DNA from 4 places in the Bacillus paralicheniformis genome. Region 2 is predicted to be linked to each of the others. Evidence: predicted binding sites of a transcription regulator. Region 2 holds the regulator's gene; each other region holds the start of a gene.

Region 1 (7,621 bases), 1.7 Mb from region 2:
GTTGTTCATTCTCATTCCGGGACATGCGATCGAATCATCGGTTCCGTGGTGGCCCGTTCTGTCATTTAACGGAGGCTTTGAGCTCCTCTGGATTCCTTATTTCATCGGCTTCGGCCAAAGAGTTCAAGGATCGCTTCCGATTGAAAGCATTAAAATTACAGCGAAGCGCATCAGCGTGCTTGGTATTATCATTCTGCTGCTCGCGGCCGGAAGCGTATGGTGGACGCCGCTTGCCGCTCTTGCCGCCGGAGCGGCGATCGCAGGAAGGGCCTTTTTATCATGGAAACAGCGGATGAACGATAATTCCGCCCCTTTCCATTTTTCAAAGAGAGACCAGGGGCTCGTGGTGCTCGGCATTATTCCGAACACGCCGGCAGCCGATCTCGGTCTCAAGATCGGCGAAATCATCACGAAGGTTAACGGGATTTCAGTGAAAAATGCGGCGGACTTCTACGAAGCGCTTCAAAAGAACCGTGCTTTCTTCAAACTTGAAGTCGTCGGTTTAAACAATGAAATTCGTTTTGAACAAAGAGCTTCATATGAAGGAGAGCATCATGAGCTTGGCATCATCTTTGTAAAAGAAGAGGATGCGGCGATGAAGCACGCTGAGGCAGCCGCCTCACAAGAAACAGAATAATTGATGTTAATAAAGCGCCGCTTTTTCGGGCGCTTTTGCTTTTCCTTTTAGGGAATCTTTTTGGTTGTCTTTTACAAAACGTTCCGCTAGGATGATGGATAGAACCGATTGAAGGAGAATGATTGATGAAAAAGGCTTTTCTCGCCGGTGTTTTTGTTTGTTTGATAGCTGTATTGATTTCGGCTGCGGCCGGGGATTGGACGTTGATTTTCAAAGTTTCGGGATCCGCCGGACTAGGCGCAATTCTGCTGTCTGCTTTATGTTCCGGCGTATTTGTCAGCGGTGACCGGTTCAAGGGAAATCACGATTCGGAAACGAAGGAGCACAGGGAGTGGAACGGCAAACTGGCAAACGCACTCGCCGTTTTCGCCATGCCGAACCTCCTGGCAGCCGGAATCTCGTTCTTTTTCGCCTTTTAACGTCTGATTCCGAATAACGCGGCATGATAATGGACAAAATGAATGAGTGTCCATGTTTGTCCGTTTCTTTGTTCTTTAATATAATCGAATAAGATCAAGAAACGTGAGGAGGGTTTTTGTGTTTACAAAAGCCGTTTTTGCACTGATATTTCCTTTCTTGCTTGTCTTGTTTTTTACAAGGGTGACCTATAACCATTACGTCGGGATTGCGCTGACCGCAGCGCTGTTGTTCGCTTCATATTTAAAAGGTTATACGGAAACCTTTTTTATTGTAGGACTTGATATCGTCTCGCTCGTGGCCGGTTCACTCTATGCGGCGAAAAAGGCGGGTGAAAAGAAGGAAGACTCATAGAAATCGTAAGAATGATTGCCGTAAAGCCCTGCTTTTGATGACAAAAAGGAGGGGTTTTTTGATAGATCAGGAAGGGCCGGCTTTTGTGGGAAAACACAGAAACCGAACTTTAGTTCGTATTTTTACTTCGGGTGTGTTAAAATAATAAGCAGGAAGATTTCGTAAAGAAACGGAGGCTTTTTTGTGAAAGACCGCTTTGAATTAGTCTCGAATTATCAGCCCCAGGGGGATCAGCCGAGAGCGATTGATCAGCTTGTCAAAGGAATCAATGAAGGCAGAAAGCATCAGACGCTTTTGGGGGCGACCGGTACAGGAAAGACGTTTACGATGTCAAACGTGATTAAAGAAGTCAACAAACCGACTCTCGTCATCGCCCACAACAAAACGCTCGCCGGACAGCTGTACAGCGAGTTTAAGGAATTTTTCCCAAACAACGCAGTCGAATATTTTGTCAGCTATTATGACTATTACCAGCCTGAAGCTTACGTGCCTCAGACTGATACATTTATCGAAAAAGATGCCAGCATTAACGATGAGATTGATAAATTAAGGCACTCTGCCACGTCTGCTCTTTTTGAACGCAAAGATGTCATCATTGTGGCGAGTGTTTCTTGTATTTACGGCTTGGGTTCCCCAGAGGAATACAGGGAACTGGTGCTCTCGCTCAGAGCGGAAATGGAAATCGAGCGAAATGAGCTGCTCAGAAAGCTCGTTGACATCCAATATGCGCGGAATGATATCGACTTTCAGCGCGGAACATTCAGAGTGCGCGGCGATGTCGTCGAGATTTTCCCGGCTTCAAGGGATGAGCACTGCATCCGGGTTGAATTTTTCGGCGACGAAATCGAACGAATCAGGGAAGTGGATGCCCTGACAGGCGAAATTTTAGGGGAGAGGGAACACGTCGCGATCTTCCCGGCTTCCCACTTCGTCACGCGGGAAGAAAAGATGAAGAAAGCGATCATAAACATTGAAGAGGAGCTGGAAGAGCGCCTTAAAGCGCTTCGTGAAGAAGGCAAGCTCCTTGAAGCCCAGCGTCTGGAACAGCGGACGAGATACGATTTGGAAATGATGCGCGAAATGGGCTTTTGCTCGGGCATCGAAAACTATTCAAGACATTTGACGCTTCGTCCGGCAGGTTCGACTCCATATACGCTGCTCGATTACTTTCCGGACGATTTCCTGATGGTCATAGACGAGTCGCATGTCACCATGCCGCAGATCAGAGGAATGTACAACGGAGACCAGGCGAGGAAACAGGTTCTCGTCGATCACGGATTCAGGCTCCCTTCCGCTTTGGATAACCGTCCGCTCAGGTTTGAAGAGTTTGAAAAGCACATTCACAACATCGTGTATGTGTCGGCTACGCCGGGCCCTTATGAACTTGAGCATACGCCTGAAATGGTAGAGCAGATCATCCGGCCGACGGGGCTGCTCGATCCGATCATTGAGGTAAGGCCGATTGAAGGGCAGATCGATGATCTGATCGGCGAAATCCAGCAGAGAATCGAGCGGAATGAACGCGTCCTCGTCACTACGCTGACGAAAAAAATGTCCGAGGATTTGACGGATTATCTGAAAGAAATCGGAATCAAGGTCACGTACCTGCATTCCGAGATTAAAACGCTGGAGCGGATCGAGATCATCCGCGACCTTCGCCTCGGCAAGCATGACGTTCTCATCGGCATCAACCTGCTGAGGGAAGGACTCGATATTCCGGAGGTTTCACTTGTCGCCATCCTTGATGCAGACAAAGAAGGCTTTTTGCGGTCTGAGCGTTCGCTCATTCAAACAATCGGCCGCGCCGCCAGAAATGCTGAAGGCCGCGTGATCATGTATGCCGACAAAATCACCAACTCAATGGAAATCGCAATCAATGAAACGAAGCGCCGCCGCGAACAGCAGGAGGCCTATAATGATAAACACGGCATTACGCCGAAAACGATCAACAAAAAGATCAGGGACGTCATCCGGGCAACTCATGCTGCTGAAGAGCAGGAAGAATATCAAGCAAAAGAGGAGCCGAAGCTTTCGAAGATGACGAAGAAAGAGCGGGAAAAAGTGATCGCTCAAATGGAAAACGACATGAAGGAAGCCGCAAAAGCGCTTGACTTTGAACGTGCCGCTGAGCTTCGCGACTTGCTCCTAGAGTTAAAATCGGAAGGATGAATGGAGAATGGCAACGAAACGAATTGAGGTGAAAGGTGCAAGGGCCCACAACCTGAAAAATATCGATGTCTCTATTCCGAGGGACCAGCTTGTCGTGCTGACAGGTCTTTCGGGATCAGGGAAATCATCCCTTGCGTTCGATACGATATATGCAGAGGGGCAACGGCGCTATGTCGAGTCTCTCTCCGCATATGCCCGCCAGTTTTTAGGACAGATGGACAAACCCGACGTCGATGCGATCGAAGGCCTGTCGCCGGCGATCAGCATCGATCAGAAAACGACGAGCCGGAACCCCCGGTCGACAGTCGGAACGGTGACGGAAATCTATGATTATCTCCGGCTGCTGTTTGCCAGAATCGGAAAGCCGGTCTGCCCGGTTCACGGGATTGAAATTACCTCGCAAACGATCGAACAGATGACGGACAGAATTTTGGAATATCCCGAGCGCACGAAGATCCAGGTGCTCGCGCCGATCGTCTCGGGAAGAAAAGGTTCGCACGTGAAAGTGCTCGACCAAATCAGAAAACAAGGCTATGTGAGAGTCCGGATCGACGGCGAAATGAACGACCTCTCAGAAGACATCGAGCTCGAAAAGAATAAAAAGCATTCGATTGAAGTCGTCGTCGACCGTATCGTTATAAAAGAAGGGGTAACAGCTCGTCTCACAGACTCGCTCGAAACGGCGCTCCGCCTCGGTGAAGGCCGCGTGATCATCGATGTGATCGGACAGGAAGAGCTGCTTTTCAGCGAACATCATGCCTGCCCGCACTGCGGTTTTTCAATCGGTGAACTGGAGCCGAGAATGTTCTCTTTCAACAGCCCGTTCGGCGCGTGTCCAAGCTGCGACGGCCTCGGGTCCAAGCTGGAAGTCGATGTAGAGCTCGTCATTCCAAACGATGAGCTGTCGCTAAAGGAGAATGCGATTGCACCTTGGGAACCGCAAAGCTCCCAGTATTATCCGAAGCTGCTTGAAGCGGTATGCAGCCATTATGGAATCGATATGGATGTTCCGGTCGGGGAGCTGCCGAAGCACCAGCTTGAAAAAATCCTTTACGGCAGCGGAGATGAGCAGATTTATTTCAGATATGAAAACGACTTCGGACAGGTCCGGGAAAACTACATTGAGTTCGAAGGCGTCATCCGCAATATCGAAAGGCGCTATAAAGAAACGAGCTCTGATTACGTTCGGGAACTGATGGAAAAATACATGGCCAATCAGCCGTGCCCTTCATGCAAAGGCTATCGTCTGAAAAAGGAATCCCTCGCCGTGCTGATAAACGGCCTTCACATCGGTAAGATAACCGAAATGTCGGTTTCTAACGCCCTTCAATTTTTCCGTGAACTTGAACTTTCGGAAAAAGACATGAAGATCGCCAACCTCATTTTGCGGGAGATTGAAGAGCGCCTTGGGTTTTTGAACAATGTCGGGCTTGACTATTTGACGCTCAGCCGCGCAGCCGGCACTCTGTCGGGAGGAGAAGCGCAGCGGATCAGGCTTGCAACGCAAATCGGCTCAAGGCTGACCGGTGTCCTCTACATTCTTGATGAGCCGTCAATCGGTCTTCATCAGCGCGATAATGACCGCCTGATTGATACGCTCAAAAACATGAGGGATATCGGAAACACCTTGATCGTCGTCGAGCATGACGAGGACACGATGCTTGCCGCCGACTATTTAATTGATATCGGACCCGGCGCGGGCGTACACGGGGGAGAAGTGATCTCCGCCGGAACACCGGAAGAAGTGATGAACGATGATCAATCGCTGACAGGGCAGTACCTCTCAGGGAAAAAATTCATTCCTCTTCCTGCCGAGAGAAGGAAGCCTGACAACCGTTTTATCGAGGTCAAAGGCGCAAAGGAAAACAACTTGAAAAATGTTTCCGTGAAGTTTCCGCTCGGCGTGTTCACAGCTGTCACCGGGGTATCGGGATCAGGGAAAAGCACACTCGTCAATGAAATTCTTCACAAAACGCTGGCTCAGAAGCTGCATCGGGCGAAGGCAAAACCGGGAGAGTACAAAGAAATAAAAGGAATCGAACACCTCGATAAAGTGATCGACATCGACCAGTCTCCGATCGGCCGGACGCCGAGGTCAAACCCGGCCACATATACCGGCGTGTTCGATGACATCCGTGACGTGTTTGCCCAGACGAATGAAGCGAAAGTCAGAGGATACAAAAAAGGGCGCTTCAGCTTTAACGTCAAAGGCGGGCGCTGTGAAGCCTGCAAAGGCGACGGAATTATCAAAATCGAGATGCACTTCCTGCCCGATGTATACGTTCCTTGTGAGGTTTGCCACGGAAAGAGATACAACCGTGAAACGCTTCAGGTCACATACAAAGGTAAAAACATTTCTGACGTGCTTGAGATGACGGTCGAAAATGCCGTTCAATTTTTTGAGAACATCCCGAAAATCAAGCGCAAGCTGCAGACCCTCTATGATGTCGGGCTTGGCTATATTACGCTCGGACAGCCGGCTACAACGCTTTCTGGGGGAGAAGCGCAGCGGGTCAAATTGGCATCTGAACTTCATCGCCGTTCAACGGGAAGATCCCTCTATATCTTGGACGAGCCGACGACAGGACTGCATGTCGATGATATCGCAAGGCTTTTGGCTGTTCTGCAGCGCCTGGTCGATAACGGAGATACCGTGCTTGTAATCGAACACAATCTCGATATTATAAAAGCAGCTGATTATTTGATCGATTTGGGCCCTGAAGGAGGAGACGGCGGGGGGACGATCGTGGCCTCCGGACCGCCCGAAGAAGTCATGAAAGTTGAAGGGTCATATACCGGCCATTATTTAAAACCGATCATTGAACGCGACAAAAACAGAATGAAAAAGCGGCTTCAGGAAAAAGAAGCTGTCAGACCGTAAATAACATGCTGCCGATCTCACGTCGGCAGCTTTTTCAATGGCCGAATGATCAGCGGCAAGCTTTGTTCAAAAGATTTTCATTGCTCTTTTATTCAATAGCTGTTATAACGTAAAAAACAAACCATAAAGGGGGATGGGGTGATGAAGATCGATCGGATTGATCATCTGGTCCTGACGGTCAAAGACATTGAAGCGACATGCGAATTTTACAGCCGTGTGTTGGGGATGGATGCGGTCACTTTTAGAGAAGGAAGAAAAGCGCTGACATTCGGCAGGCAAAAAATAAATCTCCACGAGGCCGGAAAAGAATTTGAGCCGAAGGCACAGCACCCGGTGCCCGGCTCCCTGGACCTGTGTTTCATCACAAATACAGGCATTGATGATGTGATCCGTCATCTGGAAGGGCTGTCCATTCAGATTGAAGAAGGCCCCGCAGAGCGGACGGGCGCTGAAGGACCGATCGTTTCGGTGTATATCAGAGATCCCGACGGAAATCTGGTTGAAATATCAAACGAACTTCGTGAGAACGTTTAACGCTCAGTCCGGCTGATGTGTTTGGCCGCTTCAATCATACTGTTTAAAATGTGGGTGCTGCTGCTGTTCAGCAGAACCTTTAAATAGCGGATTTCGCTGGAAAGCGGAGGAGCGGAGTTGATCGCTTCCAATCGGTTCACGATCTCCTGATTCATCCTTTTTTGTTCCTGAATCAGACTAAGAAGCTGGGAGGCGGATGAGGCGTGTACTTCCGATTTCTGTTTCATAACGCTCGCTCCTTTTCTTTGGCTTTGCCACATATTTTAAAGGGTTATAAAAAAAGAATCTATTCATAAAATCTAAAAAAATCAATTCGCGAAGTTTGACGCACGCCGATCGAATGAAAATGAAACCTAAAGGCCAAGATACACGTAAACTGAGTATAAGGTCACTGTACATTAGACTCACAAGAACGCTTTACATCGATAAGGAGTGTTTTGCATGACGAGAAACAACGCACTGATTTCTGCAATTTGTTATTTTAGCGTTTTTTTTGCCCCGCTTATTTTGCCAATCGCTGCGTATTTTATAACAGATGATCAAGAAACGAAAAAGCATGCGATGCGTTCGCTTATTTCGCATATTATTCCGTTTATAAGCGTAGTCATATTGGCAGCAGGCGCGATCAG
Region 2 (7,621 bases):
CTGGACTGAGAAAATCCATGATGTCACCGGATACGATAAAAATGTTATCAAGAAAGCGTTGGAGATTTATCAAACCCGCGTATGATCTTAAATCTTGAAAAAAACTCATTTTATACATATCATGTGGAAAGAGGAGAGGATAAGATGAGCCATTATGACCAGCAATACAATGCAATCATTCAAAAAATTATTGAATCAGGGATCTCCGATGAAGAATATCAGGTCCGGACGAAGTGGGATTCAGACGGAACGCCGGCTCATACGCTGAGCATCATGAGCGAAAAAATGCGGTTTGACAATTCGGAAGTGCCGATTTTGACGACGAAGAAGGTGGCGTGGAAAACGGCCATCAAAGAGCTGCTTTGGATCTGGCAGCTGAAATCCAATGATGTTCAAGTTTTGAACGATATGGGGGTTCATATTTGGGATCAATGGCGGCTTGAAGACGGCACAATCGGAGCAGCCTACGGCTATCAATTAGCGAAGAAAAACAGAACGGTTAACGGGCAGAAAGCCGATCAAGTGGATTATTTGCTCCATCAGTTAAAGCATAATCCGTCTTCACGCAGGCATTTGACCATGCTGTGGAATCCCGATGACTTGGACGGCATGGCCTTGACGCCCTGCGTCTATGAGACGCAATGGTATGTGAAAGAAGGAAAGCTCTCTTTGGAAGTAAGAGCGAGAAGCAATGACATGGCGCTTGGCAACCCGTTCAATGTGTTCCAATATAACGTCTTGCAGCGCATGATCGCCCAAGTCCTCGGTTATGAGCTGGGCGAATACATCTTCAATATCGGCGACTGTCACATCTATACCCGTCACATCGATAATTTAAACATTCAGATGAAACGCGAGCAATATGAAGCGCCGAAGCTGTGGATCAACCCGGACATCAAAAACTTTTATGACTTTACAATCGATGATTTTAAATTAATTGACTATAAGCACGGCGACAAGCTGACATTTGAAGTTGCCGTATAAACAGGCGGATTTTCCGCCTGTTTTTTTGTTGTGTGAATGAATCATTTTTAAAAAATACAACGATGAAAAAATTTGCATATCCGGCTGCCGCATGTTTCCTGACGGCAGCCGTGTATACGTTTAGAGCGGACGCAAAAAGCACATGCAGTTTTTCACGGGTATGCCCCGAGCATTTAACTTACGTTTATTTACACATTCTAAACGTCTTTTTCACAAAGAGCCCGAAAAGCAAAAACAATTCTCTCTTAATCTGTTAGTGACACCAGCATATACAAGAGGAGGTTGTTTTTGTCATGATCAAAAAATGGGCGGTTCATCTGCTGTTTTCCGCATTGGTGCTGCTTGGGCTTTCGGGAGGGGCTGCATATTCTCCTCAGCATGCCGAAGGCGCTGCAAGGTATGATGACGTATTGTATTTTCCGGCATCGCGCTATCCTGAAACAGGTGCTCATATAAGCGATGCGATCAAAGCGGGCCATTCAGATGTCTGCACAATTGAAAGATCTGGAGCGGATAAGCGCCGTCAGGAATCATTAAAGGGGATTCCGACTAAGCCGGGCTTTGACCGTGACGAATGGCCGATGGCCATGTGTGAAGAAGGGGGAAAAGGAGCGTCGGTCAGATATGTCAGCTCATCGGATAACCGCGGAGCCGGCTCCTGGGTCGGGAACAGGCTGAGCGATTACGCTGACGGGACGAGAATTTTGTTTATCGTTCGATAAAAGGGAGACAACGATAAATGTTTCCTCAAGGAAACATTTTTGTTGACAGGAAAACTTGTTTGGGGGATAATGGTAATGTAAGCATATGATCAATCCCTCTGTTTCAGGCTCGCATCCTTCATTTCCGTATGGATGTGAGCCTGTTTTTTCGTGCGAAAAAAAACCGCCGACCGGCGGTTTTGCTGATGAGTCCGTTTTTTAATGAACCGTGCGGAATACGCCAATGACTTTTCCGAGAATCGTCACATTCTGGAGGATGATCGGTTCCATCGTCGGGTTTTCCGGCTGAAGGCGGATATGGGTTTCTTCCTTGAAAAACCGCTTAACAGTCGCTTCGTCGTCTTCGGTCATCGCAACGACGATATCTCCGTTGTTTGCGGTATTCTGCTGTTTGACTATCACATAATCCTGATCAAGAATTCCGGCATCGATCATGCTTTCGCCCATGATCTCCAGCATAAAGACATGCTCATCCGGCGGCGCCAGGCGGTCTGGAAGCGGAAAGTATTCCTCAATGTTTTCGACTGCGGTAATCGGCGTACCGGCCGTCACCTTTCCGATGACCGGGACATTGACAACCTGGTTTTTTGGAATGTGAATTTCTTCCTCTGTATCGAGAATTTCGATCGCTCTCGGCTTCGTCGGATCCCTTCTGATCAATCCCTTCGTTTCAAGCCTTGCCAAGTGGCCGTGTACCGTTGAACTTGACGCCAGGCCGACCGCTTCTCCGATCTCCCTGACGGAAGGCGGATAGCCTTTGCGTTTCACTTCTTCTTTAATGAAACGCAAAATATCAAGTTGTCTTTTTGATAGCTTCGTCATTTTTTGCACCTCAAAACGTCGATTTTAGCTAGATTATAGCATGTTTTTCCTTTGAGTACAAACATAGGTTCGAAAAAAACGATTGACAGAAACATTTGTTCGTATGTATACTGAAATCATAAAACCGAACAAACATTCTGGGGTGATGGATATGAAAAGAGAATCATTGATTTTTGTCAGTCTGTTTACTGCTGTGATCAGCTGCTGTATTCTGTTTGTGTCTTTTGCCGGTAAAATCGAAGAAAGAAAGCAATATGTTAAAATAGAAGTGCAGGAAGGCGATACATTGTGGGAGCTGGCCGACCGGATCAAAGGCGGAAAACCCGCTGACAAACAAAAATTCATCGAATGGGTCGCCGATAAAAACAATCTGCCGACCTCCGTTATTAAACCGGGCGATGTTTTGGTCCTGCCGGTAGCCAAACAGCACTCCGATCAATATCAGCTTGCAGTTGTAGAATAAATGATTGAGGGGATTTCCATGAATGCGATTATTTACACCAGGGTAAGCACTGCGAAGGAGCAGCAGGAAACCTCATTAAAACGGCAGGCTGAAGAGCTCCAGTCGCTTGCCGCCGAGCACGGGATGAACGTCGTGAACGTCATTTCCGAACAGGCGAGCGGATATGAGATGGACCGCGACGGCGTCTTCGATCTGCTCGAGGAAATCAAAACATCAGACATTGACGCAGTTTTAATACAGGATGATACGCGACTTGGAAGAGGGAATGCCAAAATTGCCCTTCTTCACTGTTTATATAAAGAAGGCGTTCAAATCTACACGCTGGCTCACCGGGGAAAACTTGAGCTTTCCGAAGCGGATTCGATGGTTTTGGAGATTGTCGGCATTGTCGAAGAATACCAGCGGAAAATACATAACCTGAAAATTAAGCGGGGAATGAAGAAGGCGGTCGAAAACGGCTACCGCCCGGAGAGGAATCTGAAACACCGCAATGAAGGCGGCGGGAGAGAGCGGATCGAAGCGCCTCTTTCAGAAATCGTCAGGCTCAGGGAGAACAAGCTGACGTTTGCGGAGATTGCAGCCGTGTTGAGAGGGTTCGGATACAGCATTTCAAAAGCAACCGTTCACCGCCGCTACCAGGAGTATAAGGACGGCCTTGCAGACTAATCTGTTGTCAAACGAAAGCGGATTTAGTAGTATGATGGATATATACCGAATCAAAGGAGTATCTTATGATTTCTAATGAAAAAATAGCCAGAATTAACGAGCTTGCCAAAAAAGCAAAGAGCGGATCTTTAACAGACGAAGAAAAAGCAGAACAGCAGAAGCTTCGCCAGGAATATCTTCAAGGCGTCCGCGCGTCTATGAAAAACACGTTGAAAACTGTGACGATTGTTGATCCTGAAGGTAATGATGTGACGCCTGAAAAGCTCAAACAGGAAAAAAGAAACCGCCGATTGCATTAATTTGGGGAATACGCCGATATCGTATTCCCTTTTTGTATATACTACAATTTAAAATGAAGGTAAAGATTCGTCATTTTTCACTGCTTTTGAGCTGAAATGGTTGTGAAAACCGATGGGTAGATTTATGATAAGAAAGTAGAGTCCATACAGGAAGGGGATCATAATGAAAACGATTGAATTAAAATCTGTCGCAACAATACGAACACTCTCCATAGACGCGATTGAAAAAGCTAAATCCGGTCACCCCGGCATGCCGATGGGGACTGCTCCGATGGCTTATGCGCTTTGGACAAAAATGATGAATGTCAGCCCTGAAAATCCGAATTGGTTTAACAGGGACCGTTTTGTGCTGTCCGCCGGACACGGATCAATGCTTCTGTACAGCATGCTTCACTTAAGCGGGTATGACGTTTCAATTGAAGACCTCAAGAATTTCCGCCAATGGGGAAGCAAAACGCCTGGACATCCGGAATTCGGACATACTCCGGGTGTAGATGCGACGACAGGCCCGCTTGGCCAAGGAATCGGAATGGCTGTCGGAATGGCGCTTGCTGAACGTCACCTTGCGGAAACTTACAACCGTGACGACTATCGCGTCGTTGATCATTATACATACAGCATTTGCGGTGACGGAGACTTGATGGAGGGAATTTCATCGGAAGCGGCTTCGCTTGCGGGACATTTGAAACTCGGCCGTCTCATCGTGCTTTATGATTCAAATGACATTTCGCTTGACGGTGAATTAAACCGCTCATTCTCTGAAAATGTGAAGCAGCGTTTTGAAGCGATGAATTGGGAAGTGCTTTATGTTGAAGACGGCAATAACATTGCCGAGATTACGGCGGCCGTCGAGAAAGCGAAACAAAATGAAAAGCAGCCGACATTAATTGAAGTGAAAACAACGATCGGTTTCGGCTCTCCAAACCGCGCGGGAACATCCGGCGTTCACGGTGCTCCGCTTGGCTCAGAAGAGGCGAAATTAACGAAGGAAGCGTATGAATGGACATACGAAGAAGATTTTCATGTCCCTTCTGAAGTGTACGAACACTTTAACGAAACAGTGAAAGAAGCGGGCAAGAAAAAAGAGGCGGAATGGAACGAGCTGTTCTCCGCATACAAGAAAGCCCACCCGGAACTTGCCGAAGAGCTTGAACTTGCGATGAAGGGCGAGCTTCCTGAAGGTTGGGATCAGAAAGTACCTGCGTATGAGAAAGGAAGCAGCCTTGCTTCGCGTGCATCCTCAGGGGAAGTATTAAACGGAATCGCACAACAAGTGCCGTTCTTCTTTGGCGGATCCGCTGACTTGGCCGGCTCCAACAAAACGACAATCAAAAACGGCGGAGATTTTTCAGCGAGAGATTACGCCGGCAGAAATATCTGGTTCGGTGTACGTGAATTTGCGATGGGAGCAGCTTTGAACGGAATGGCTCTCCACGGTGGCCTTCGCGTATTCGGCGGAACGTTCTTCGTTTTCTCCGACTATCTGAGACCTGCGATCCGTCTTGCGGCATTAATGGGGCTTCCTGTCACATATGTGTTTACACATGACAGCATTGCCGTCGGAGAAGACGGACCGACTCATGAGCCGATTGAACAGCTGGCATCACTTCGTGCGATGCCGAACTTGTCCGTCATCAGACCTGCAGACGGAAATGAAACAGCAGCAGCCTGGAAACTGGCGCTTCAATCAAAAAGTCAGCCGACTGCGCTTGTGTTGACACGTCAAAACTTGCCGACAATCGATCAGTCTCCTGAAGCAGCTTATGAAGGCGTTGAAAAAGGTGGATATGTCGTTTCGAAAAGCCAAAACGAAAAACCGCAAGCGATCTTGCTTGCGAGCGGATCTGAAGTTGGCCTTGCGCTTGAAGCACAAAGCGAGCTGAAAAAAGAAGGCATTGACGTATCCGTTGTCAGCGTTCCGTCTTGGGATCGTTTCGACAAGCAGCCGGCCGAATATAAAAACGCTGTTCTTCCAACTGATGTGACAAAGCGTCTCGCAATTGAAATGGGATCACCGCTCGGATGGGAGAGATATACCGGCACTGACGGGGACATTCTCGGAATCGACCATTTCGGTGCTTCAGCTCCCGGCGAAACGATCATGAAAGAATACGGTTTTACGCCTGCGAATGTAGTTGACCGGGTGAAAAAACTGTTAAATCGCTAATCGGGCATATGAAAGAGAATGATCTGCGGATCATTCTCTTTTTTTCATTTCGACAAAATTAGTCGCTTCTTTTATCATCATCAGACAATTATTTCTAACCCCCTTTTGTATAATAGAAAGCATATATTCTTCGATACAGGGGGATGAGACAGTGATGGAACGCCATTATTATACGTATTTGATAGAAGAGGAATTTGCCAGCCATTATTTTGGAAGAGAGTCTGTCATGTTCAAGCTGTTTTACGATTATCATTGGACGAGCCCCGATCAAAAGTCTCCATTAGCCGCCAAGCAGATCGAGTTCATTACAAAACCGATTCCCGCAGCCCATATACACAAAAGAATGAAAATGAACCTCTGCCGGGAAGACTATACACAAGTTGACTATGTATACAGATTGATTGTTCCAAAAGGAAGCGCTTCTTTTATTATCAAAGACCGACATATTGAGATTTTGGCGAAGGGTCCATTCGATGCCGAAACGGTATTCTTTGAGGTTTTGCGGAAAGTAAGTCCGTGTTTCCTTGCGATGGATTTTAATATGAAACGTTACGGCTGGCTGAACCCTGTGAAAGAAAGAAATTTTGTATAAAAAAAAGAATTTGGACTGTAAATGTTGTATAATAGCGTTTGGTTTAGTACACTTTATACGAGACAACATGAAGGAGGAAATTAAATGGATTTATGGGTTGTCATCCTAGTGGGCGTTTTAGCATTGCTCGCAGGTGTTGCACTCGGATTTTTTATTGCTCGTAAATATATGATGAACTATTTGAAAAAAAATCCGCCAATTAATGAACAAATGCTGCGCATGATGATGATGCAGATGGGTATGAAACCATCCCAGAAGAAAATTAATCAAATGATGAAAGCCATGGAAAATCAAACGAAATAATACGAATGCGATTATGACATAGAAGGAACATGGTTATAAAATAAAAAACCCGCTTCCGGGTTTTTTATTTTGATCTATGATTATTGTGTATGTCCGAGAGATAGTTTTTGGTATTCCAAAAGAAGGATATCCAGCTGCTGGCTGTGCTGAATGGTGATATGTGAAGTCATGCCGTTTGTCATGACGATTTTTAGCAGCTCTTTTCTTTTTTCCTCAATTTCATGAAGCAGATTTTCTTTCATCACAGGAATTTATCCTTTCTTCTGTAAAAATCATCTTTTTGTTGCCTACTAAATGTTATTATATCCATATATAGGTTCCTTTTCAATTCTGAAGGTGATAAGGGTAAATTGTCAAAATTGATTATATAAAGAAATTCGTGAAACCAACATCCTTTTTTGTGATATGTTAGGAAATTGAAATGTAATTGTCATATCAAATGATTTTCTTTCATAGTATTCCAAAAAATAGAAGGGAGAAAGAGATGGCTGATATCAACTATATTCTCGCTTTCGGTGCAGGGTTTCTATCGTTTATTTCGCCATGCTGCCTGCCGCTGTATCCCGCTTTTTTATCATATATTACAGGTGTCAGCATGAGTGA
Region 3 (7,621 bases), 610 kb from region 2:
GAAACCGTTTCTTTTCGGCTTTACTGTAAGCTGAATAAATGTACAGGTCGCTATTTGTTCTGACAACGCGCCATGGTGACGGGCTGTACGTCGCACTTTCGTTCTTCACGTTTGTCTTCCTCACTTTCCGTCTTCTTCGTGCCATCGTTTCATTTGTGCGTCTCTTTTTGCCGCTGTCCAGATGATGAGTATCATAGCTTTTAAACATTTAAGCACCTTGTTTCACCCTTGTTTTCATTTTTGCAATCAGCGCTTCCAGATGTTTGATTACATCCGTCAAATCACCGCTTTCAGCACGGCAGTTTGGACAAGCGCGGAAAATCGTTCCGATCCTTGCGTCCTGATGAACTGATTTTCTCCCATTACATAGCGGGCACATCAAACCATCCCCTCCAGTCTATGATTGATGCCGAAAGAGCTCCCGTTCAGGACGACGAGAAAGTCCTGGCACATTTCAACCAGCCTCGTTCCGAGCGCTTCGTCTATGCTGACAATTTCTTCAACGCTTAGCTCGCTGGACAGCATGATCGGCTTATGGTTCAAATACCTGTAATTGACGACAGCATATGTCTGTTCGATCTGCCATTCCGTCGCCCGCGGCCTGCCTCCCACCGGCTTAAACAGATCATCGAGAAACAGCACCTCGACTCGCTTCATCCGGTTCAGCTTATCCTCAAGCAATGAGAAATCCTGTTTTAAATCGTTGAATCCTTCGACAAAAGGAAAATAAAGGACGGGTACGAAATGCTTCCTCATCAGCTCATTGGCGGCGGCCGTCAGCAAATGCGTCTTCCCTGAACCGGGTCGTCCCAAGAGCGCGATGCTGTTTTTGCGGCTTTCCCGGATGTCCCGGTAAGCTTGTACATATTCAACGGCGCATTCATACGCCTCTTTTACAGATTGGTGTTTTCCTTTCGTCTTGAACTGAGCAAAATTTAAGTTTTTAAATTGTTCGGTGATTTCGCTCGATTTCAACAGCTTTTGCGCTTTCCGCCATTCGCGGCAGGCGCATGATACCCATACTTCCATCGTTCCGCGCCGTTCGATAAATCCGAGTTCATCTTTGCATTTCGGACAGTCATACCGTTTTGCGGCGGATTCTTCCGGTTTGTCCCCCTGTGATAGACGGCTCCTGTTTCTCAGTTCGTCCATGATCTCTTCGATTGTTCTTTTGGACATTGTTCTCCCTCCTGACAGTTGTTTTCTCTTCCGCTTCAGCCAGCCGGCCGATTATATATTTTTCACAGTAGCTGAAGACCTTGATCGTTTCATTGCGGCTTCGGCGCCGCGCCTCATACTCTTCAAAGCATTGTTCAAGCCATTTGATTGTTTGCGGAATAGACACTCCGCGGGCGACAATCCGGGCGATGGCCTTGTAGTCTTTTGACGAGGGATGGACAGGCTTTCCTTCCTGCAAAGACCTAAGGGCGGCAAATCGGTCTGCTATTGTTTTTATGGAAGTCATATTATGTTTTGTGTTGATTTGTGTGATATCTTTATTGGATTGGACAAGGATGTCCGCACGGCCAGTCTCTTCTGTCCGAACAGAACTGCCTGACCGGACATGGCTGGCATAGGCAAATTTCTTTGAATGTCTGACTGACAAAATCATTCCGTAAGGCGCTCTTGTGACTGCAATGTAGCCGTTTCGTTCGAGAAGAGCGAGCCATCTTCTAACCGTTTTTTCGTTGACGCCGAATTGAAGAGCCAATTCTGCGGCTTTCAGCGGTTTGTTGCCGAGCACGATGCCCCATGTCATCCCATCGCGTTCGATTTCCTTAGTTGTTGAACTGATGCACCATAAAAACAGCCAAATGGCATTGCCTATTTTCTCGTAGTGCACAGGTGTTAAAAGCCCTGAGTAAACGGAAAAGGGATAGCTTTGATCGAGCGGACGGGACATTCATCTTCCCCCTTCCTTGTGCCTTCTGCGGTTCAGTCTGAGATACCGTTCGTATTGGCCTTTACGATCGAATTGGAATACAGGCTTTCCGTCTTTCGTAAAAGCGATGAATCCCCCGGCTTCGCCGAGCCGCCATTGATCAAAACGGTCTGAGCTGTAGGAAATCACAATTTTACCCATTCTGCCTCCTTGTGGATATCCGGCGGGTCCGCCATGTCTTCGCATTTGCTCTCTGTCGGCTTCCTTTGGATAGCCGTGCGTTCGAATGTGTGTGACCATCGGATGTTCAAGATTCATGACATCGCCTTCTTTCATACAGAGTTCCTTTGATACAATATGTATCCAAACAGACCTGAAAAAGATCGGGAAACAGCAATCGATCAGGAACTGAGTAAAGCGTTTCGAATTTCAGCATCGTTTCTCTGCCGGGATTGCGTGTTCCCCTTTCGATTTTGCGAACATAAACCTCGGAGAGTCCAAGCCTTTCCGACACTTGCTTTTGGGTCCATACCCTCTTACAACGCTCTTCGATCAACCGTTTTCGCACATGTTCTCACTCCCTGTTTTTGATACAATACGTATCTGATGATTTGATTATATATGATACACTTCTTATCATCAATACTTTTTTGATACTTTTTTTATCATATATTTATTTCGATACATTTTGTATCTATAATAGAGATAAACATGCCGAATTGAGGAAGAGAGGTCATTCTATGTTAGGCGGCAGACTGAAGAGCCTGAGAGGAAAACGGACACAGGAAGAAGTTGCAAAGCAGATCGGTGTATCGCGGGCCCGCTACTCCCATTACGAAAACGGAAGAAGCGAGCCGGACTATGAAACATTAAAAAAACTCGCCGATTACTATAAAGTGACGATTGACTATCTGTTGACAGGAACGGAAAAGAAAAAAACGATTGAAGACGAAATCGCAGATCCGGATCTGCAAATTGCATACCGAGACATGCAGGAATTTTCCCCCGAAAGCAGACAGCAGGCCATCGAGTTCATTCAATACTTAAAAGAAAAAGAGAAAAAACGAAAGCCCGGAGATAAACAAAACGGATAAAAAAGGAATTTTTATTAAACATTACCTGATGAGCGCCGATTTAATAGTTAAGACGATAAAAAAGGGAAAGATTTGCTAAAGAGGCTGCTCATCGTATATGATAGATCTGCATGAAAACATGACAGCCCCTTTGACGGGCTTTTCTTTCCCGCTAAAAACAGAACATTTGTTCGAAAGGGTGTCTCGTATTGAAGTTTTACTTATCTCACCTAGAAGAATACGTCAAAAATATGTATCAAAAGTTTGGTTTTTTTGAACCCCACCACATTGATATGAATCGCATAGCCGCTCATTTTAACATTTGGATTCACTATGAAAATGTCAACAGCATGATGATTAAGCATGACGGCATGTACAGCATCATTCTCAACAGCAGCCTTTCAAAGGAAAAGCAGTGGGAGGATTTTGCCCATGAGTTATGCCACGTATTAAAGCACGCGGGAAACCAGCTTTATATGAATCAGATGTTCAGGGAGCTGCAGGAATTCCAGGCCAATCAATTTATGTACCATTTTTGCGTCCCTACTTTTATGCTTTTAAAAATGGATTTTCCCCAGCTGCGATGCCAAGCCGCTAAAATGATCGCCGACCTCTTTAAAATCACGGAATCGTTCGCTGTCAAACGGATCGAGCTCTTTGAAAAACGGCAAGCCGGGATCCAGTTTCATGAGGCATGGATGGCGAGCCTTTCCCAAGAGAGCGAATCAGCGAATGCTGCTCGCCTTAAAGAAGAAGACGAACTTGCACGCTACCGTCGGGAAACCCGCCGCCCGTACACAACGGCAAACGGCGTCGGCAAAATGGTCGCGGCAGAAAGCCGGCCGGCGTATATGCTGAGAAAATAAAAAACAGCCGGCTCAGCTCCCGGCTGCACTCGGCCCATATGCGATGCGGGCTCCTGCCTTCAAAGCTTTGACATAGCGGGAAAACACCTCATTTTGAGACGTTCGCCTGCCCTTTAATGTGAATTGCTCAAACATCGCCTTCCGCTGGGCAGTGCTGATTTCAAACTGCACGCTTAACCCTGTTTGGCAGCGATTGTTGATGCTTGCAGGGTTTGTACCTGAAAGATATCCCCTTTCAGCCGCCAGCTCCGCAGAAAATCCGTGCTTCTCCAATGTCTCCGCAAACAACAAGGCGCGCCTTCGATCTGTCCCCCCGATGAGCGTATGCCGGCGGAAAGGCTCGTCATATCCGTGGAACGCCAGTATGTATCGATGTCCTGCAGCCATTCGCACGGCAAGCGGGCAGTCAAAATGGGCGCTTGTCACATGAAGACTCTTATTGCCGCGCCTTTTCAATCCTTCCAATAAATAAACCGAAGAACCCGCTGCAAAAGCCCTGACAATTTCACTGATGCCCGGTTCGATCCCGCCCCCGTGGGGAGCCATCACAAGCAGTGCGCTCCCTGCATCCCGCGCAGCCACCGAATAATCGGTTCCTTCTATTTCATTTTCTGCCATCTCTGTAAAGCTGCCGTATTGGTCAGTTAAAGCCTGCTTCATCTCTTGATTTTTTGCACCTGCCTGTCCTGTTTTTATGTAGTGTACCGGGAGTCGCAGCGGTTGTAAATATGTTCCCTCTAGGAAAATAAAAATCTCTTTATGAGATTTAAAAGATTAAAGCAATTGAACCAAAATCGAAAATCACCTAAGGCACGAAAATAATTCTTCTAGTAAACACGTCGGTTTTAGAACAAGCAAATACGAAATATGATTAACAAAGTAAGGTTGCCGGCTGACAGCCTTTTTCATTTGGGATCCTATCCTCTTTGCAGCCCTTATGAAAACGCTCCAAATATGATATATGGCGATTAATTAGGTCTCGAAAAACACCTTAGGAATTTTTCAGAACGCTCTCTCCACTCCCCCCCTTCCACACAAACTTTAACCCCAAAATCTCATTAATAACTCACAACCGGATATTTTTCTGATATCATGAATATACACTGCATGATTAGGAATGAATGTTTAATGATTAAAAAAACTCTCGGTACCATGTTCGCAGTGACTATGATCTTTCTGTTGATCCTCACTGTGTTTACGCTCTTATTCGGGTCTTATTATTTCGGCGTTGCCGGCTTTTTCGCGATTTTCGGCGTGACATACGAATCGCCCTGGTCGCTCTTCTGGTATATCCTTTTATCCTTTGGCCTCGGCGCGCTGTTTGAAATCCCGGAAAAGATTTTGAGCTTTATGATCGGTCATAAAGCCGTGACCTTTATGATCGAATGTTTTTTTACGTGGCTTGCCATCCATCTCGCTGATGAATTGATGGACAGCATCACCATCCCGCTGGATGTGGAAATCATCGCCTGTCTGTTTTTATTCGTCATTCAGCTGGCATTTGAAGACAACAAAGAAAGAAACCGGACATACGAGGATTGAGAAACATTCGCGAAGGGAGAATAGAACTGTGACGTTTATCATTTTAATGGCCGGAATGTTTCTTTTTATTCAACTCAAAAAACCGTTCCGCAAGAAAATCTTCGGCTACGTTTTTTTGGCCGTTTATTTAACGGTGCTCGCACTCTATACCATCAATTCCACTTTTGTTCACCTCATATCTGACAGCCTTTTGTCGATCTTGGCAGTGATCGCTGTGGCGCCGCTGCTTGCCGGCTTTCTGAAGCCTTCAGCGGATTCCCGGTGAACCGAATATGGACAAATCGTCCTTTTTCTAAAATAGGCCTTCAAAAAAGGTCTTTTTTTTCGTTAAAATTATATAGACCGATCAGTATAAAATCATAAGGGAATGATAGGATGGCAGAAAAAATGAGCAGCCGCGACAAAATATTGCGGGCAGCTTCACGATTGTTCCGCAAACAAGGCTACCATGCCACAGGTCTGAGCCAAATCACAGCCGAAAGCGGAGCGCCGCGGGGATCGCTTTATTATTATTTTCCCGGCGGCAAAGAAGAACTGGCGCAAGAGGCGATTCAATTAACCGGGAAAAGAATCAAAGCGTATATATTGTCAGCGATCAGCCGAGAAGCTGATCCTGTCAAGGCGTTTCAATCTTATATCCAGATGATGGCTGACGGAATCGAGGAATACATCATGGAAGAAAACGATGATATTCCGATCGTATCCGTCGCCTCAGAAACGTGGTCGTTCAGCGAAAGGCTCCGCCAAACTTGTGAACAGGTTTATCAAGACTGGCAGCTTGTCTATCAGGATAAACTGCTCCAGTCAGGCTACGCGCCGGAAACGGCCGAGACGCTGAGCGTCGCGATACAGGCGATGATTGAGGGTGCGTATGTGCTCTCAGTGACGAAAAAAAACGGTCGGCCCCTCAGTGCAGCCGCCGAACAAATTCCTTTTTTACTAAAACGATCATAAAGGGTGGGAAATGCAAATGGAACATGCTAAAAAAGGCTCCTTCATGATTATCGCCATTTTAATCGTCGGAAATTTTCTCGCTCTGATTAATGAGACGGTCATGAATGTGGCTTTGCCGAAGATCATCGACGATTTCGTCATTTCAGCGAACACGGCCCAGTGGCTGTCAACCGGATATATGCTCATGATCGGCATCGCCGTGCCGATTACTGCGTTTTTAATGCAGCGCTTTACGACAAGGCAGTTGTTTCTGTCTGCGATGACATTATTTACGGCGGGAACCTTTCTGGCCGGAATCGCTCCGGTCTTCCCGCTCGTTCTCGCCGGACGGATCATCCAAGGCTCAGGTACAGGTTTGATACTGCCGCTTGTGATGAATGTGATATTGACTTTGATTCCGCCGCAAAAACGCGGAACGATGACCGGAATCCTAACGCTCGTTATTTTATTTGCCCCGGCGATCGGTCCGGTCATCTCAGGCTATATTGTCGAGCATTATTCATGGCGCGTTGTTTTCTTCATGATGCTGCCAGTATCGGTTTTCATGATTTTTTATGCGGCGTTCCGCCTGAAAAATGTAACCGAACTGACGTATCCGAAAATTGACATATTATCTATTCTTTTATCGACTGTCGGGTTTGGCGGAATCGTTTTCGGCTTCAGCAACGCCGGGGAAGCTGCGGGCTGGAGCAGTCCGAAAGTGATCATCGGACTGGCAGCCGGTGTCATCGGATTAATATTGTTCGTCATGCGCCAGCTCAAATTGAAAGTGCCGATGCTTGATATGAGGCCGTTTCAGTCAAAAATATTTTCCGTCTCGGTTATCCTGATGTGGATCGTGATGATGCTACAGTTTTCGATGATGCTGATTTTGCCGCTTTACTTCCAGATGGCGCTTGAGCTGTCACCGCTTTATACAGGCATTCTTATGCTGCCGGGCGGCCTTGTCCTGGCGATGACATCTCTTGTTGCAGGACGCCTGTTTGATAAGCTTGGCTTTAAACCGCTGTTGATCACCGGGTTGATCATTGTGATTGCCGTCCTTTCGCTGTTTACGAATATTTCAAGCGATACGCCGATGGCGGCGGGAATGATGCTGTACGCCGGCTTCACACTCGGCGTCGGGTTAACGATGGCTCCGATCATGACGCTCGGTTTAAACCAGGTGCCCAAACCGCTGTACCCGCATGGCTCGGCGATTATGAATACGGTCAATCAAGTGTCAGGGGCCATCGGTCCGGCATTGTACACGACAATTCTGACGACCGTTTCGAATCGCTTTATCGCGCATTCTTCAGGAGCCA
Region 4 (7,621 bases), 810 kb from region 2:
ATGAGGTCTCCGAGCTTTCACAATTACCACTGTCTTTTTTCGAAGCGAATGAGGCTTATGATAATAAATATGAACAAGGCGAAATAGAATTTGTAGAGCCCTATAAATCTAAAAGCGTAGAAGAATTATTACAACTCATTCCAACGAATAAATTAAAACCATTTATCATTTATACACTCGGTCCATTAGCTTATCCCCAAACAACGAAGGAAAAAGAACTAAGGTTTACGTTAAATGTCTATATGGCAAACCAATGTGATCTTACAAAGACCTCAGAGGATATTTTCATTCACCGTAATACTGTGAAATATCGTATTAAAAAATGCGAAGAAATATTAGGTCAATCTGTAGAATCTCCTGATACATCCCTGAGCATTCGATTAGCATTATTTGCTTCAGAGAAAATATCGTTGTAAATCAAAAGTAGAACCACCGGAAGTTTTCTTTTCTATTTATTTAGTTAGCTACTGTTTTATTCTGTCTTAACATAACCACAAGGAAAAATAGCAACGCTGCTGCTGCGAGAAGGATGGTTGCAATATAGAATGCTAATACTTGCGAGCCGGTTACATCACCAATATAACCAGTAAGTGTTGGTGCAATAACAGATGAGCTCATTCCAAAGAAGTTAAAGAGAGTTAATGCTCTGGCCACTCTATCTCCTGATACGGAATCAGATACATAGGTTATTAAAACTGGATCAATCGCAAGTTTACCTAATAAGCCATATAAAATTAATGCAATATACAGCACTGCAGGATTTGGTGCAAATACTGTCAAACTAATTGTGATTGCCGCAGCAATTAATAGAAATAAAATTAAACGCAGACGCAAATGTGCATGTTTGTCTATGTATTTAGTAAATATCAAAGCACCAGGCACTGCAGTGACTGCAACTAGTGCAGCTACATATCCTACTGAGCCTTGAGCAAATCCTTTTTCTGCTACAAGGAAGGATGGCAGCCAAGTGACAATCATATAATAGCCATAGCATGTTGCAAAATACACAAAATATACAACTAATTGTCTTGGAGAAAATAAGCTTTCATTTAGAATCTCTGTGCTTTGTACGGCGTCTTTCTTCTCTTCAGCCACTTCCTTGTCTGATGTTTTATCTTGTTTAATAAACAACACAAACACAAATGTTACAGCTACGATAACGATAGCTGTTATAAAAAGCATATAATTCCATTGAATTTCAAAACCGCCTACTAAAACCGATGATCCGATTAGTCCAATTACCATTCCTAATGCTGATCCGCTATTTATTATCGCATTGGAAAAGCTTTTTTTATCTTTTGGCGTATGTTTGGCTGATAAGGAAAAGGCTGCACCGTAATATGAACCAGTCGAAATACCAGCCAATAACGAACCAATGTATACTTGCATGATAGTTGAACTTGTGCCAATTACAAATGCAGCCAGCGCAAAGACGATAAATGCAGGAATTAACACCTTTTTCTGTCCAAATTTATCGACAAGTGCTCCTGACGGAATTTGCATACCCGTATAGGCAAAGAAATAAATAGAAGCAACCAACCCCATTTGTGTATCACTAATATGTCCTAATGATTCTTGAATCTGTGGATATATTGGCGTAAGGATTGTACGATAAATCCAAATAGCTACCCACCCTAAACACAATGCAATAATGATCTTTTTGTAATAATCGGGGTCATGTTTCTTTGTTTTTTCCACGGTATGACACGCTCCCTTTTTATTATTTAATTAAATTGTAGGTTATAAGCCAGTCAATAACATTGTTCACTTTCAACAAAAACAAAAGTAACATTATACATTTTAGACAAAAGGCATCTGCTTAAAAATATCAATGAAAGATTCATCGATAGAAGCTAGTCCTATTTTTCCCAGCTCTCTCATTTCTATAAAAGCAATCAGGTAAAAAAGATGGCTCTTTTTTTAAACAAACCTACAATTTATTAAAAAAAGCACTTCCCAAATAAACAGGAAGGCTCCCCAAACGTTGATATAGCAGCGTTCTTAACATTTCAAGAACTGAGTTGCACGACGGGCGCCCTTAAGATCGGCTTTCTTTCTCTTTGAAAATTCAAAAATTCTCCGATATATATAGCGAATGCCGCTAAATAAGGAGGAGAGCCGGATGAGAAAGTTATGGAAAATCGCGGTGTCCGCTGCAATGTTCGTCGGTTTTTCCGCAAATTCACCCCGCATTCAAGCGGAAAGCAATAAGCAGGAAAACGAAGTCATTGTCGTATATAAAAATGCCAGCGGAAAAGAAAACGTCATCGAACAAGCAGACACGGTAGAACACGTTTACCGGCACATTCCCGCAGCTGCTGTTACTGCGGACGACAAAACAGTGCGGGAACTTGAACAAGATCCCGACGTCCTGTATGTCGAAGACAACCTCCCGGTAGCTGCTGCCGACAGCACCGTTCTAAAAGCTGTCTCCAGCAGCACAGCGCAAACCGCCTCCGCGTTTTCACAGTGGAACATCAAGCCGATTCAAGCCGCACTGGCTTGGAATAAAGGTTTGACAGGGAAACAGGTGAAAATTGCGGTTATTGACAGCGGGATTTCCCCCCATGAAGAGCTGTCAATCGCAGGCGGTGCATCGATGGTCGGCTATACCGCTTCATACCGTGATGATAACGGCCACGGAACTCATGTTGCCGGAATCATCGGAGCGAAGCATAACGGACGGGGGATCGACGGCATCGCGCCCGGCGCGCAGCTGTATGCCGTAAAAGCGCTGGACCGGAATGGTTCGGGGGATCTGAAAGGCATCTTACAAGGCATCGATTGGTCGATCCAGCACGGAATCGATATCATCAATATGAGCCTCGTCGTTTCAGGCGACAGTCAAGTTCTCCACGATGCAGTAGATAGAGCATACAAACGGGGAATGATTTTAGTCGGTGCAAGCGGAAATGCCGGAAACGGAAAATCCGTTTATTACCCGGCCGCCTACAGCAGCGTCATTGCCGTCTCGGCCACCAACGAAAAAAATCAGATCGCCTCATTTTCCAACACCGGCAGCGCCGTCGAGTTTGCCGCTCCCGGCACATCGATTATCAGTACATCTTCCGACCGCGGCTATGCAATTGGAAGCGGCACTTCACAGGCAACGCCGCACGTCACCGGAATGTTTGCTCTTTTGAAACAGCTGTACCCAACCGCTTCAAATGCTGAGCTGCGCAAGAAAATGCAGATTTATACAAGCGACTTGGGCGCTCCCGGCCGTGATCATTTGTTCGGCTATGGATTAATCCGCTTCAAAGAGATCACACAGCCGTTGGAGAAAGCGCAAAAAGCAGTCGGACAAGCGGAAAAGACAAAGAAAAAAGCGGACATTCAAACCGCGCAAAAAGCGATCGAACCGCTGCCTGCAAACGCCGATAAAACCGCTTTGAAAAAGAGGCTCGATGCTGTTAAAGAGCAGCTTAAAAAGACAGCCGAAAGCAAAGTAAAACTCGCAGAGAAGCAAAAAAAGAAAACCAATGCCGACGCAGCCCAAAAAGCGGTCAATGAACTCGACAGCGGTACTTTCAAAACGAATTTGCAAAAACGGATCAACGCGGTCCGCTCAAGCCTCTTGAACACCGCAAAGCAGGCCGTTGCAAAAGCTGAAAAAGCGGCCACAGACTCAAACCTCGGCAAAGCGCAAAAAGCGATTAATGAGCTGCCTGCCGGAAAAGACAAATCAAATCTGCAAAAAAAGCTGAACACCGCGAAAAAGCAAGCCGCGTCAGCCTATAACAAAAAAGTGGCAGCGGCGAAAGCCAAAGTTAAAACGGCCGAACAAAAGAGAACGAAAAAAACAAAATCGGCAGCGCAATCAGCGGTCAGCAAGCTGAAAGCATCCGCCGAAAAAACGAAGCTGCAAAAACGAATCAATGCGATCAAACTGAAATAGCAAGAAAAGCCCGGAATCCCGGGCTTTTCTTGCAAATACGTCTTTTTTGATGCTGTTCTGCTCGGACACGACAATTGTGACATCGTATTCCTTTCGGCCGGCCGCTTGCTTTCCGCCGCATTCTCCAATCACTTTTTATCAATTCTTTCCGTCACAATCCCGACGATGTCCCGGTCTGAAACAAAGCCGAAATGGCGGCTGTCAAAGCTGTGGATCCGGTTGTCCCCGAGGACGAAGTACTCATTTTCAGGCACCTTTTCCTCTCCGGTCACTTCCTTCAGCGTAAAATCCCCTGTCAAGTCCCCTCCGGCAGTGACGGCCTTTAAATCGTCCAGATAAGGCTCTTTGATCTTTTCTTCGTTGATATACAGCTGATCATCTTCATACCGGAGGGTTTCGCCCGGAAGCCCGATCACCCTTTTAATGAATATATCTTTGTCAGGTCCTTTAAACAGCACGATGTCAAATCGGCTGATCGTTTTAAAGTGGTGGGCGAACCTGTTGATCAAAAGTTCGTTGCCCTCCTGAAAGGTCGGATTCATGCTGACGCCTTCTACTTTATATTCAATGAAAACGGCATTTTTGACCTGAATTCCGACGACGATGACAAGCAGCACCCCGGCTATGACCAAAAAACGCTTTTTCAATTCTGTGTCCCCCTAGTCTTTCTCTCTCTGGCTGAATCTCACGTTCAGACGATGTTCAACCCGTTTTCCGGCGTACCATAAGATCAGCATGACGATGATCACGGCAGCTGTCCGCAAAGGCTGGGTAAAAAGCGCCTTCAGATCATGGCCGACAAAGCTCACCATAAAAATCATCACGAACTTGCCGCAAAGCACCGCCAGTGAAAAAGGCAGCAGGCTGACTCTCGAAAGTCCTGCCACAACATTTACCGCCGCCGAAGGCGTGAATGGAAAGCAAAGCAGGAGAAACAGCGGACCGAAGCCCCGTTTTTCCACCCAGATCATCAGTTTTTTTACGGATGGATGCCTGCGGATAAAACCGAGTGCTCTTTGCTGGCCGAAATGGCGGATAAAAAGAAAAACTGCTATAGAGCCTAAAGATGCCCCGATCCACGTCAACAAGAACCCCTGCCATAAACCGAACGAATTTACATTGGCGACAACAAACACGAGCAGGGGTAAAAACGGGAGCAGCGCTTCAATAAACGGCAGCAGAACGGCTACAAAAGGACCAAAAGCCCTGTAGCTCTGAAAAAACTCTGTTAAATTCTCTTCTGTAAAATAGCTGAATAATTGCTCCAACATTGATTCTCCTCAGGGCGGTTGTCTACTTCTATTCTACACTTTAAATCAAAAACTTTAAATCATCCGTCTCGGTGTTTTCTGTATTAGTCTGAAACAACTTGATCATTTTAGTCATTTTTTCCCGTTCTTGATTAAAAGGCCGTCTTTCGTGTAAAATAAAAACAGAACAAACGTTCCTTATCAATAAAAGAAATGAGGAGAAAAGCCATGACAAGAATTCCCGCTGAAGCCAGGGATATGATTGAAAAGGCGATTTACCTCCCGATGACCGTCAGCATATTAAACCGGGACATGAAAATCATCCAGCAGGGGCCATTCAAGCTGAAAGACCCCTATCAGCGTCTGATCGAACAGGCGTTAAAGCTTGCCCAGCGCGATCTGTACGACGTGAAAAATGAACTGCGCCGGCGGAAAATCAAGGTGCACGAAGTGTCACGGGACGAAGCCTTTACGATGTACTCCTTTATATATGAAGGATACGAAGAAGAGCATAACTATTTTAATCCCCGCATCCGCAATCAGGTATCCGCGCTTCTTGAGTACTATTTATTCAAAGCCGCTCCCGATCAATAGCGCTTTTTCAGCTCCCTGAGGATGAATTCGTATATCAGCTGATTCCGGTCTTCCTTCGGATAGAGCATAAATTCCTGTTTCTTCTGCATGGCGTTTCCTTCAATCCGGTCGATAAATTTTGTTCTCAGCCATGCCGTTCGGTAAACCTGGTTTTCAAAAGATGTGATGGATACGGGCAGCTCCAGCGTTTCCCCGTTGACAAACGTGACAAACGTGTTGTCATACTTTGCCGCGCAAAACTCGTGAACATGCGCATGGGAAAGCCACCCGCACTGAGGACGAGTTGAGGAAAATGTGGGAAAAAGAAAAATATTGTTTGAGTGATCCACCATGATCGGCGGTTTATGGGAAACTTTAATGACCTCATATGTGCCCGCTTTTCTCCCCGCATAGCTCGACCCGAAATAGCGGCAGCTTCTTTCGATGATCTGAAACGGCTTCATATTGACGCGGAAAGTCCTGTCAGCCTCGAGTATTTTTGAGGCGGGTTTCTCCCCCTCTCCCAGAGGCAGGACAGCCATTGTCGAACTGTTTACTTCATACGTATCTTTTGTCATATCCTCTGTGCTCATCATGATCCTCCTAATCGTTAGTAAATTTATACTATTAATCTAACATTATCCTTTACAAAACGACAGGATTTTTTCCAATTAATTTGAAAATATGTTTTTAAAATGCCATTTTTATGTTTTGTTCGATTAAATCCGTGTTTCTTTGTCCAAATATACAAACTTTTATTCTCATAAACACGCATCTTCGAATAATTATCTAAAAATTATAAATACTTATTGATTTTTTGTTGTGTAATCCATATACTATAAAAAAGGCATCAGGGGGAATCTTTATGAAAGAGAAAAAGTCGTACGCTGAGCTCATGAAGTCCCGCAATACCCAAAAGGTGAAAGAACTTGATGTAACCATCACGGATATCTACATTCAAATGGTCCTTGATGAATCGCTTTTTAAACGGCGTTTGCACACGCTGAACAAGAAGATTAATGAAGCATTAGACAAAGGAGATAAGCAATCTTTCCTTGAGCTTTCAAGAGAATATACAGCGCTGAAAAAGCACGCATAACGGCCAATCCCTCCCGGATTGGCTTTTTTACGCGGAAAAAGCCGGCTTATGAAATAGTCCCGGCCTTTTTATCCGTTAATAATCGTTCCGCCGTTGACATGGAGCACTTGGCCCGTCATGTAGGAAGAATCGTCGCTGGCTAGAAACAAATAGCTCGGCGCCACTTCAGCAGGCTGTCCGGGCCGTTCCATCGGCGTTGTTGAACCGAATATTTCGACCTCTCTCTCCGTAAACGTCGACGGGATCAGCGGCGTCCAAATCGGACCCGGCGCCACCCCGTTCACACGGATGCCCTGATCGACAAGCGACAAAGCGAGCGAACGCGTAAATGATGTAATCGCTCCTTTCGTCGAAGAATAATCGATCAGCCTTTCATTGCCGGCATAAGCCGTAATCGAAGTGGTATTGATGATTGAGCTGCCTTTTTTCAAATGCGGCAGCACAGCTTTTGTCAAATAAAACATTGAAAAAATATTCGTCTGAAACGTTCGGATCAACTGATGGCTTGTAATTTTTTCGATTCCCTTTTGCGGATGCTGTTCAGCCGCATTATTGACGAGTATATCGATCGTTGGGAATGCTTCCTTTGCCTGGCGCACAATATCGTTGCAAAAAGCCTCGTCTCCGATGTCTCCTGCGATCAGCTTGCATCCGACCCCTTCTTTTTCCACATACCCCTTTGTTTCTTCTGCATCGCGGTGTTCATTTAAGTAGACAATGACAATGTTCGCGCCTTCCTTCGCAAACAAAACGGATACGGCACGGCCGATTCCGCTGTCTCCTCCCGTAATAATCGCGGTT

The links. Region 2 encodes LexA, which represses DNA repair genes until DNA is damaged. Its sites were predicted from a motif close to CGAACATATGTTCG; they were not measured.
Region 1: a site for LexA is predicted at 1,512-1,525, ahead of uvrB (excinuclease ABC subunit UvrB). Genes of this name have one in related genera too.
Region 3: a site for LexA is predicted at 3,136-3,149, ahead of CP943_RS07265 (ImmA/IrrE family metallo-endopeptidase). Genes of this name have one in related genera too.
Region 4: a site for LexA is predicted at 5,333-5,346, ahead of CP943_RS06190 (YhjD family protein). Genes of this name have one in related genera too.

The regions. Positions count from the first base shown of each region.
Region 1 covers NZ_CP023665.1:3,770,665-3,778,285, reverse strand. The annotation lists gene CP943_RS19360 (PDZ domain-containing protein) at 1-637, shown strand, start outside; gene CP943_RS19355 (DUF5316 domain-containing protein) at 763-1,056, shown strand; gene CP943_RS19350 (CsbA family protein) at 1,175-1,408, shown strand; gene uvrB (excinuclease ABC subunit UvrB) at 1,592-3,577, shown strand; gene uvrA (excinuclease ABC subunit UvrA) at 3,585-6,458, shown strand; gene CP943_RS19335 (VOC family protein) at 6,600-6,992, shown strand; gene CP943_RS19330 (hypothetical protein) at 6,989-7,219, opposite strand; gene CP943_RS19325 (DUF4870 domain-containing protein) at 7,434-7,621, shown strand, end outside.
Region 2 covers NZ_CP023665.1:2,025,608-2,033,228, forward strand. The annotation lists gene CP943_RS10450 (hypothetical protein) at 1-85, shown strand, start outside; gene CP943_RS10455 (thymidylate synthase) at 145-984, shown strand; gene CP943_RS10460 (NucA/NucB deoxyribonuclease domain-containing protein) at 1,278-1,706, shown strand; gene lexA (transcriptional repressor LexA) at 1,905-2,528, opposite strand; gene yneA (cell division suppressor protein YneA) at 2,680-2,991, shown strand; gene CP943_RS10480 (YneB family resolvase-like protein) at 3,010-3,657, shown strand; gene CP943_RS10485 (DUF896 domain-containing protein) at 3,723-3,956, shown strand; gene tkt (transketolase) at 4,120-6,123, shown strand; gene sirA (sporulation inhibitor of replication protein SirA) at 6,278-6,715, shown strand; gene CP943_RS10500 (YneF family protein) at 6,800-7,018, shown strand; gene CP943_RS10505 (aspartyl-phosphate phosphatase Spo0E family protein) at 7,099-7,260, opposite strand; gene CP943_RS10510 (cytochrome c biogenesis protein CcdA) at 7,503-7,621, shown strand, end outside.
Region 3 covers NZ_CP023665.1:1,416,030-1,423,650, reverse strand. The annotation lists gene CP943_RS07295 (hypothetical protein) at 1-109, opposite strand, end outside; gene CP943_RS22415 (hypothetical protein) at 209-379, opposite strand; gene CP943_RS07290 (ATP-binding protein) at 379-1,179, opposite strand; gene CP943_RS07285 (helix-turn-helix domain-containing protein) at 1,079-1,903, opposite strand; gene CP943_RS07280 (hypothetical protein) at 1,904-2,200, opposite strand; gene CP943_RS07275 (helix-turn-helix domain-containing protein) at 2,190-2,396, opposite strand; gene xre (HTH-type transcriptional regulator Xre) at 2,623-2,976, shown strand; gene CP943_RS07265 (ImmA/IrrE family metallo-endopeptidase) at 3,165-3,821, shown strand; gene CP943_RS07260 (poly-gamma-glutamate hydrolase family protein) at 3,834-4,481, opposite strand; gene CP943_RS07255 (regulatory YrvL family protein) at 4,950-5,363, shown strand; gene CP943_RS07250 (hypothetical protein) at 5,392-5,628, shown strand; gene CP943_RS07245 (TetR/AcrR family transcriptional regulator) at 5,739-6,317, shown strand; gene CP943_RS07240 (DHA2 family efflux MFS transporter permease subunit) at 6,334-7,621, shown strand, end outside.
Region 4 covers NZ_CP023665.1:1,212,426-1,220,046, reverse strand. The annotation lists gene CP943_RS06220 (PucR family transcriptional regulator) at 1-416, shown strand, start outside; gene CP943_RS06215 (MFS transporter) at 457-1,698, opposite strand; gene CP943_RS06210 (S8 family peptidase) at 2,123-3,898, shown strand; gene lepB (signal peptidase I) at 4,027-4,545, opposite strand; gene CP943_RS06195 (TVP38/TMEM64 family protein) at 4,558-5,169, opposite strand; gene CP943_RS06190 (YhjD family protein) at 5,377-5,742, shown strand; gene CP943_RS06185 (competence protein ComK) at 5,736-6,314, opposite strand; gene CP943_RS06180 (IDEAL domain-containing protein) at 6,587-6,820, shown strand; gene CP943_RS06175 (SDR family oxidoreductase) at 6,889-7,621, opposite strand, start outside.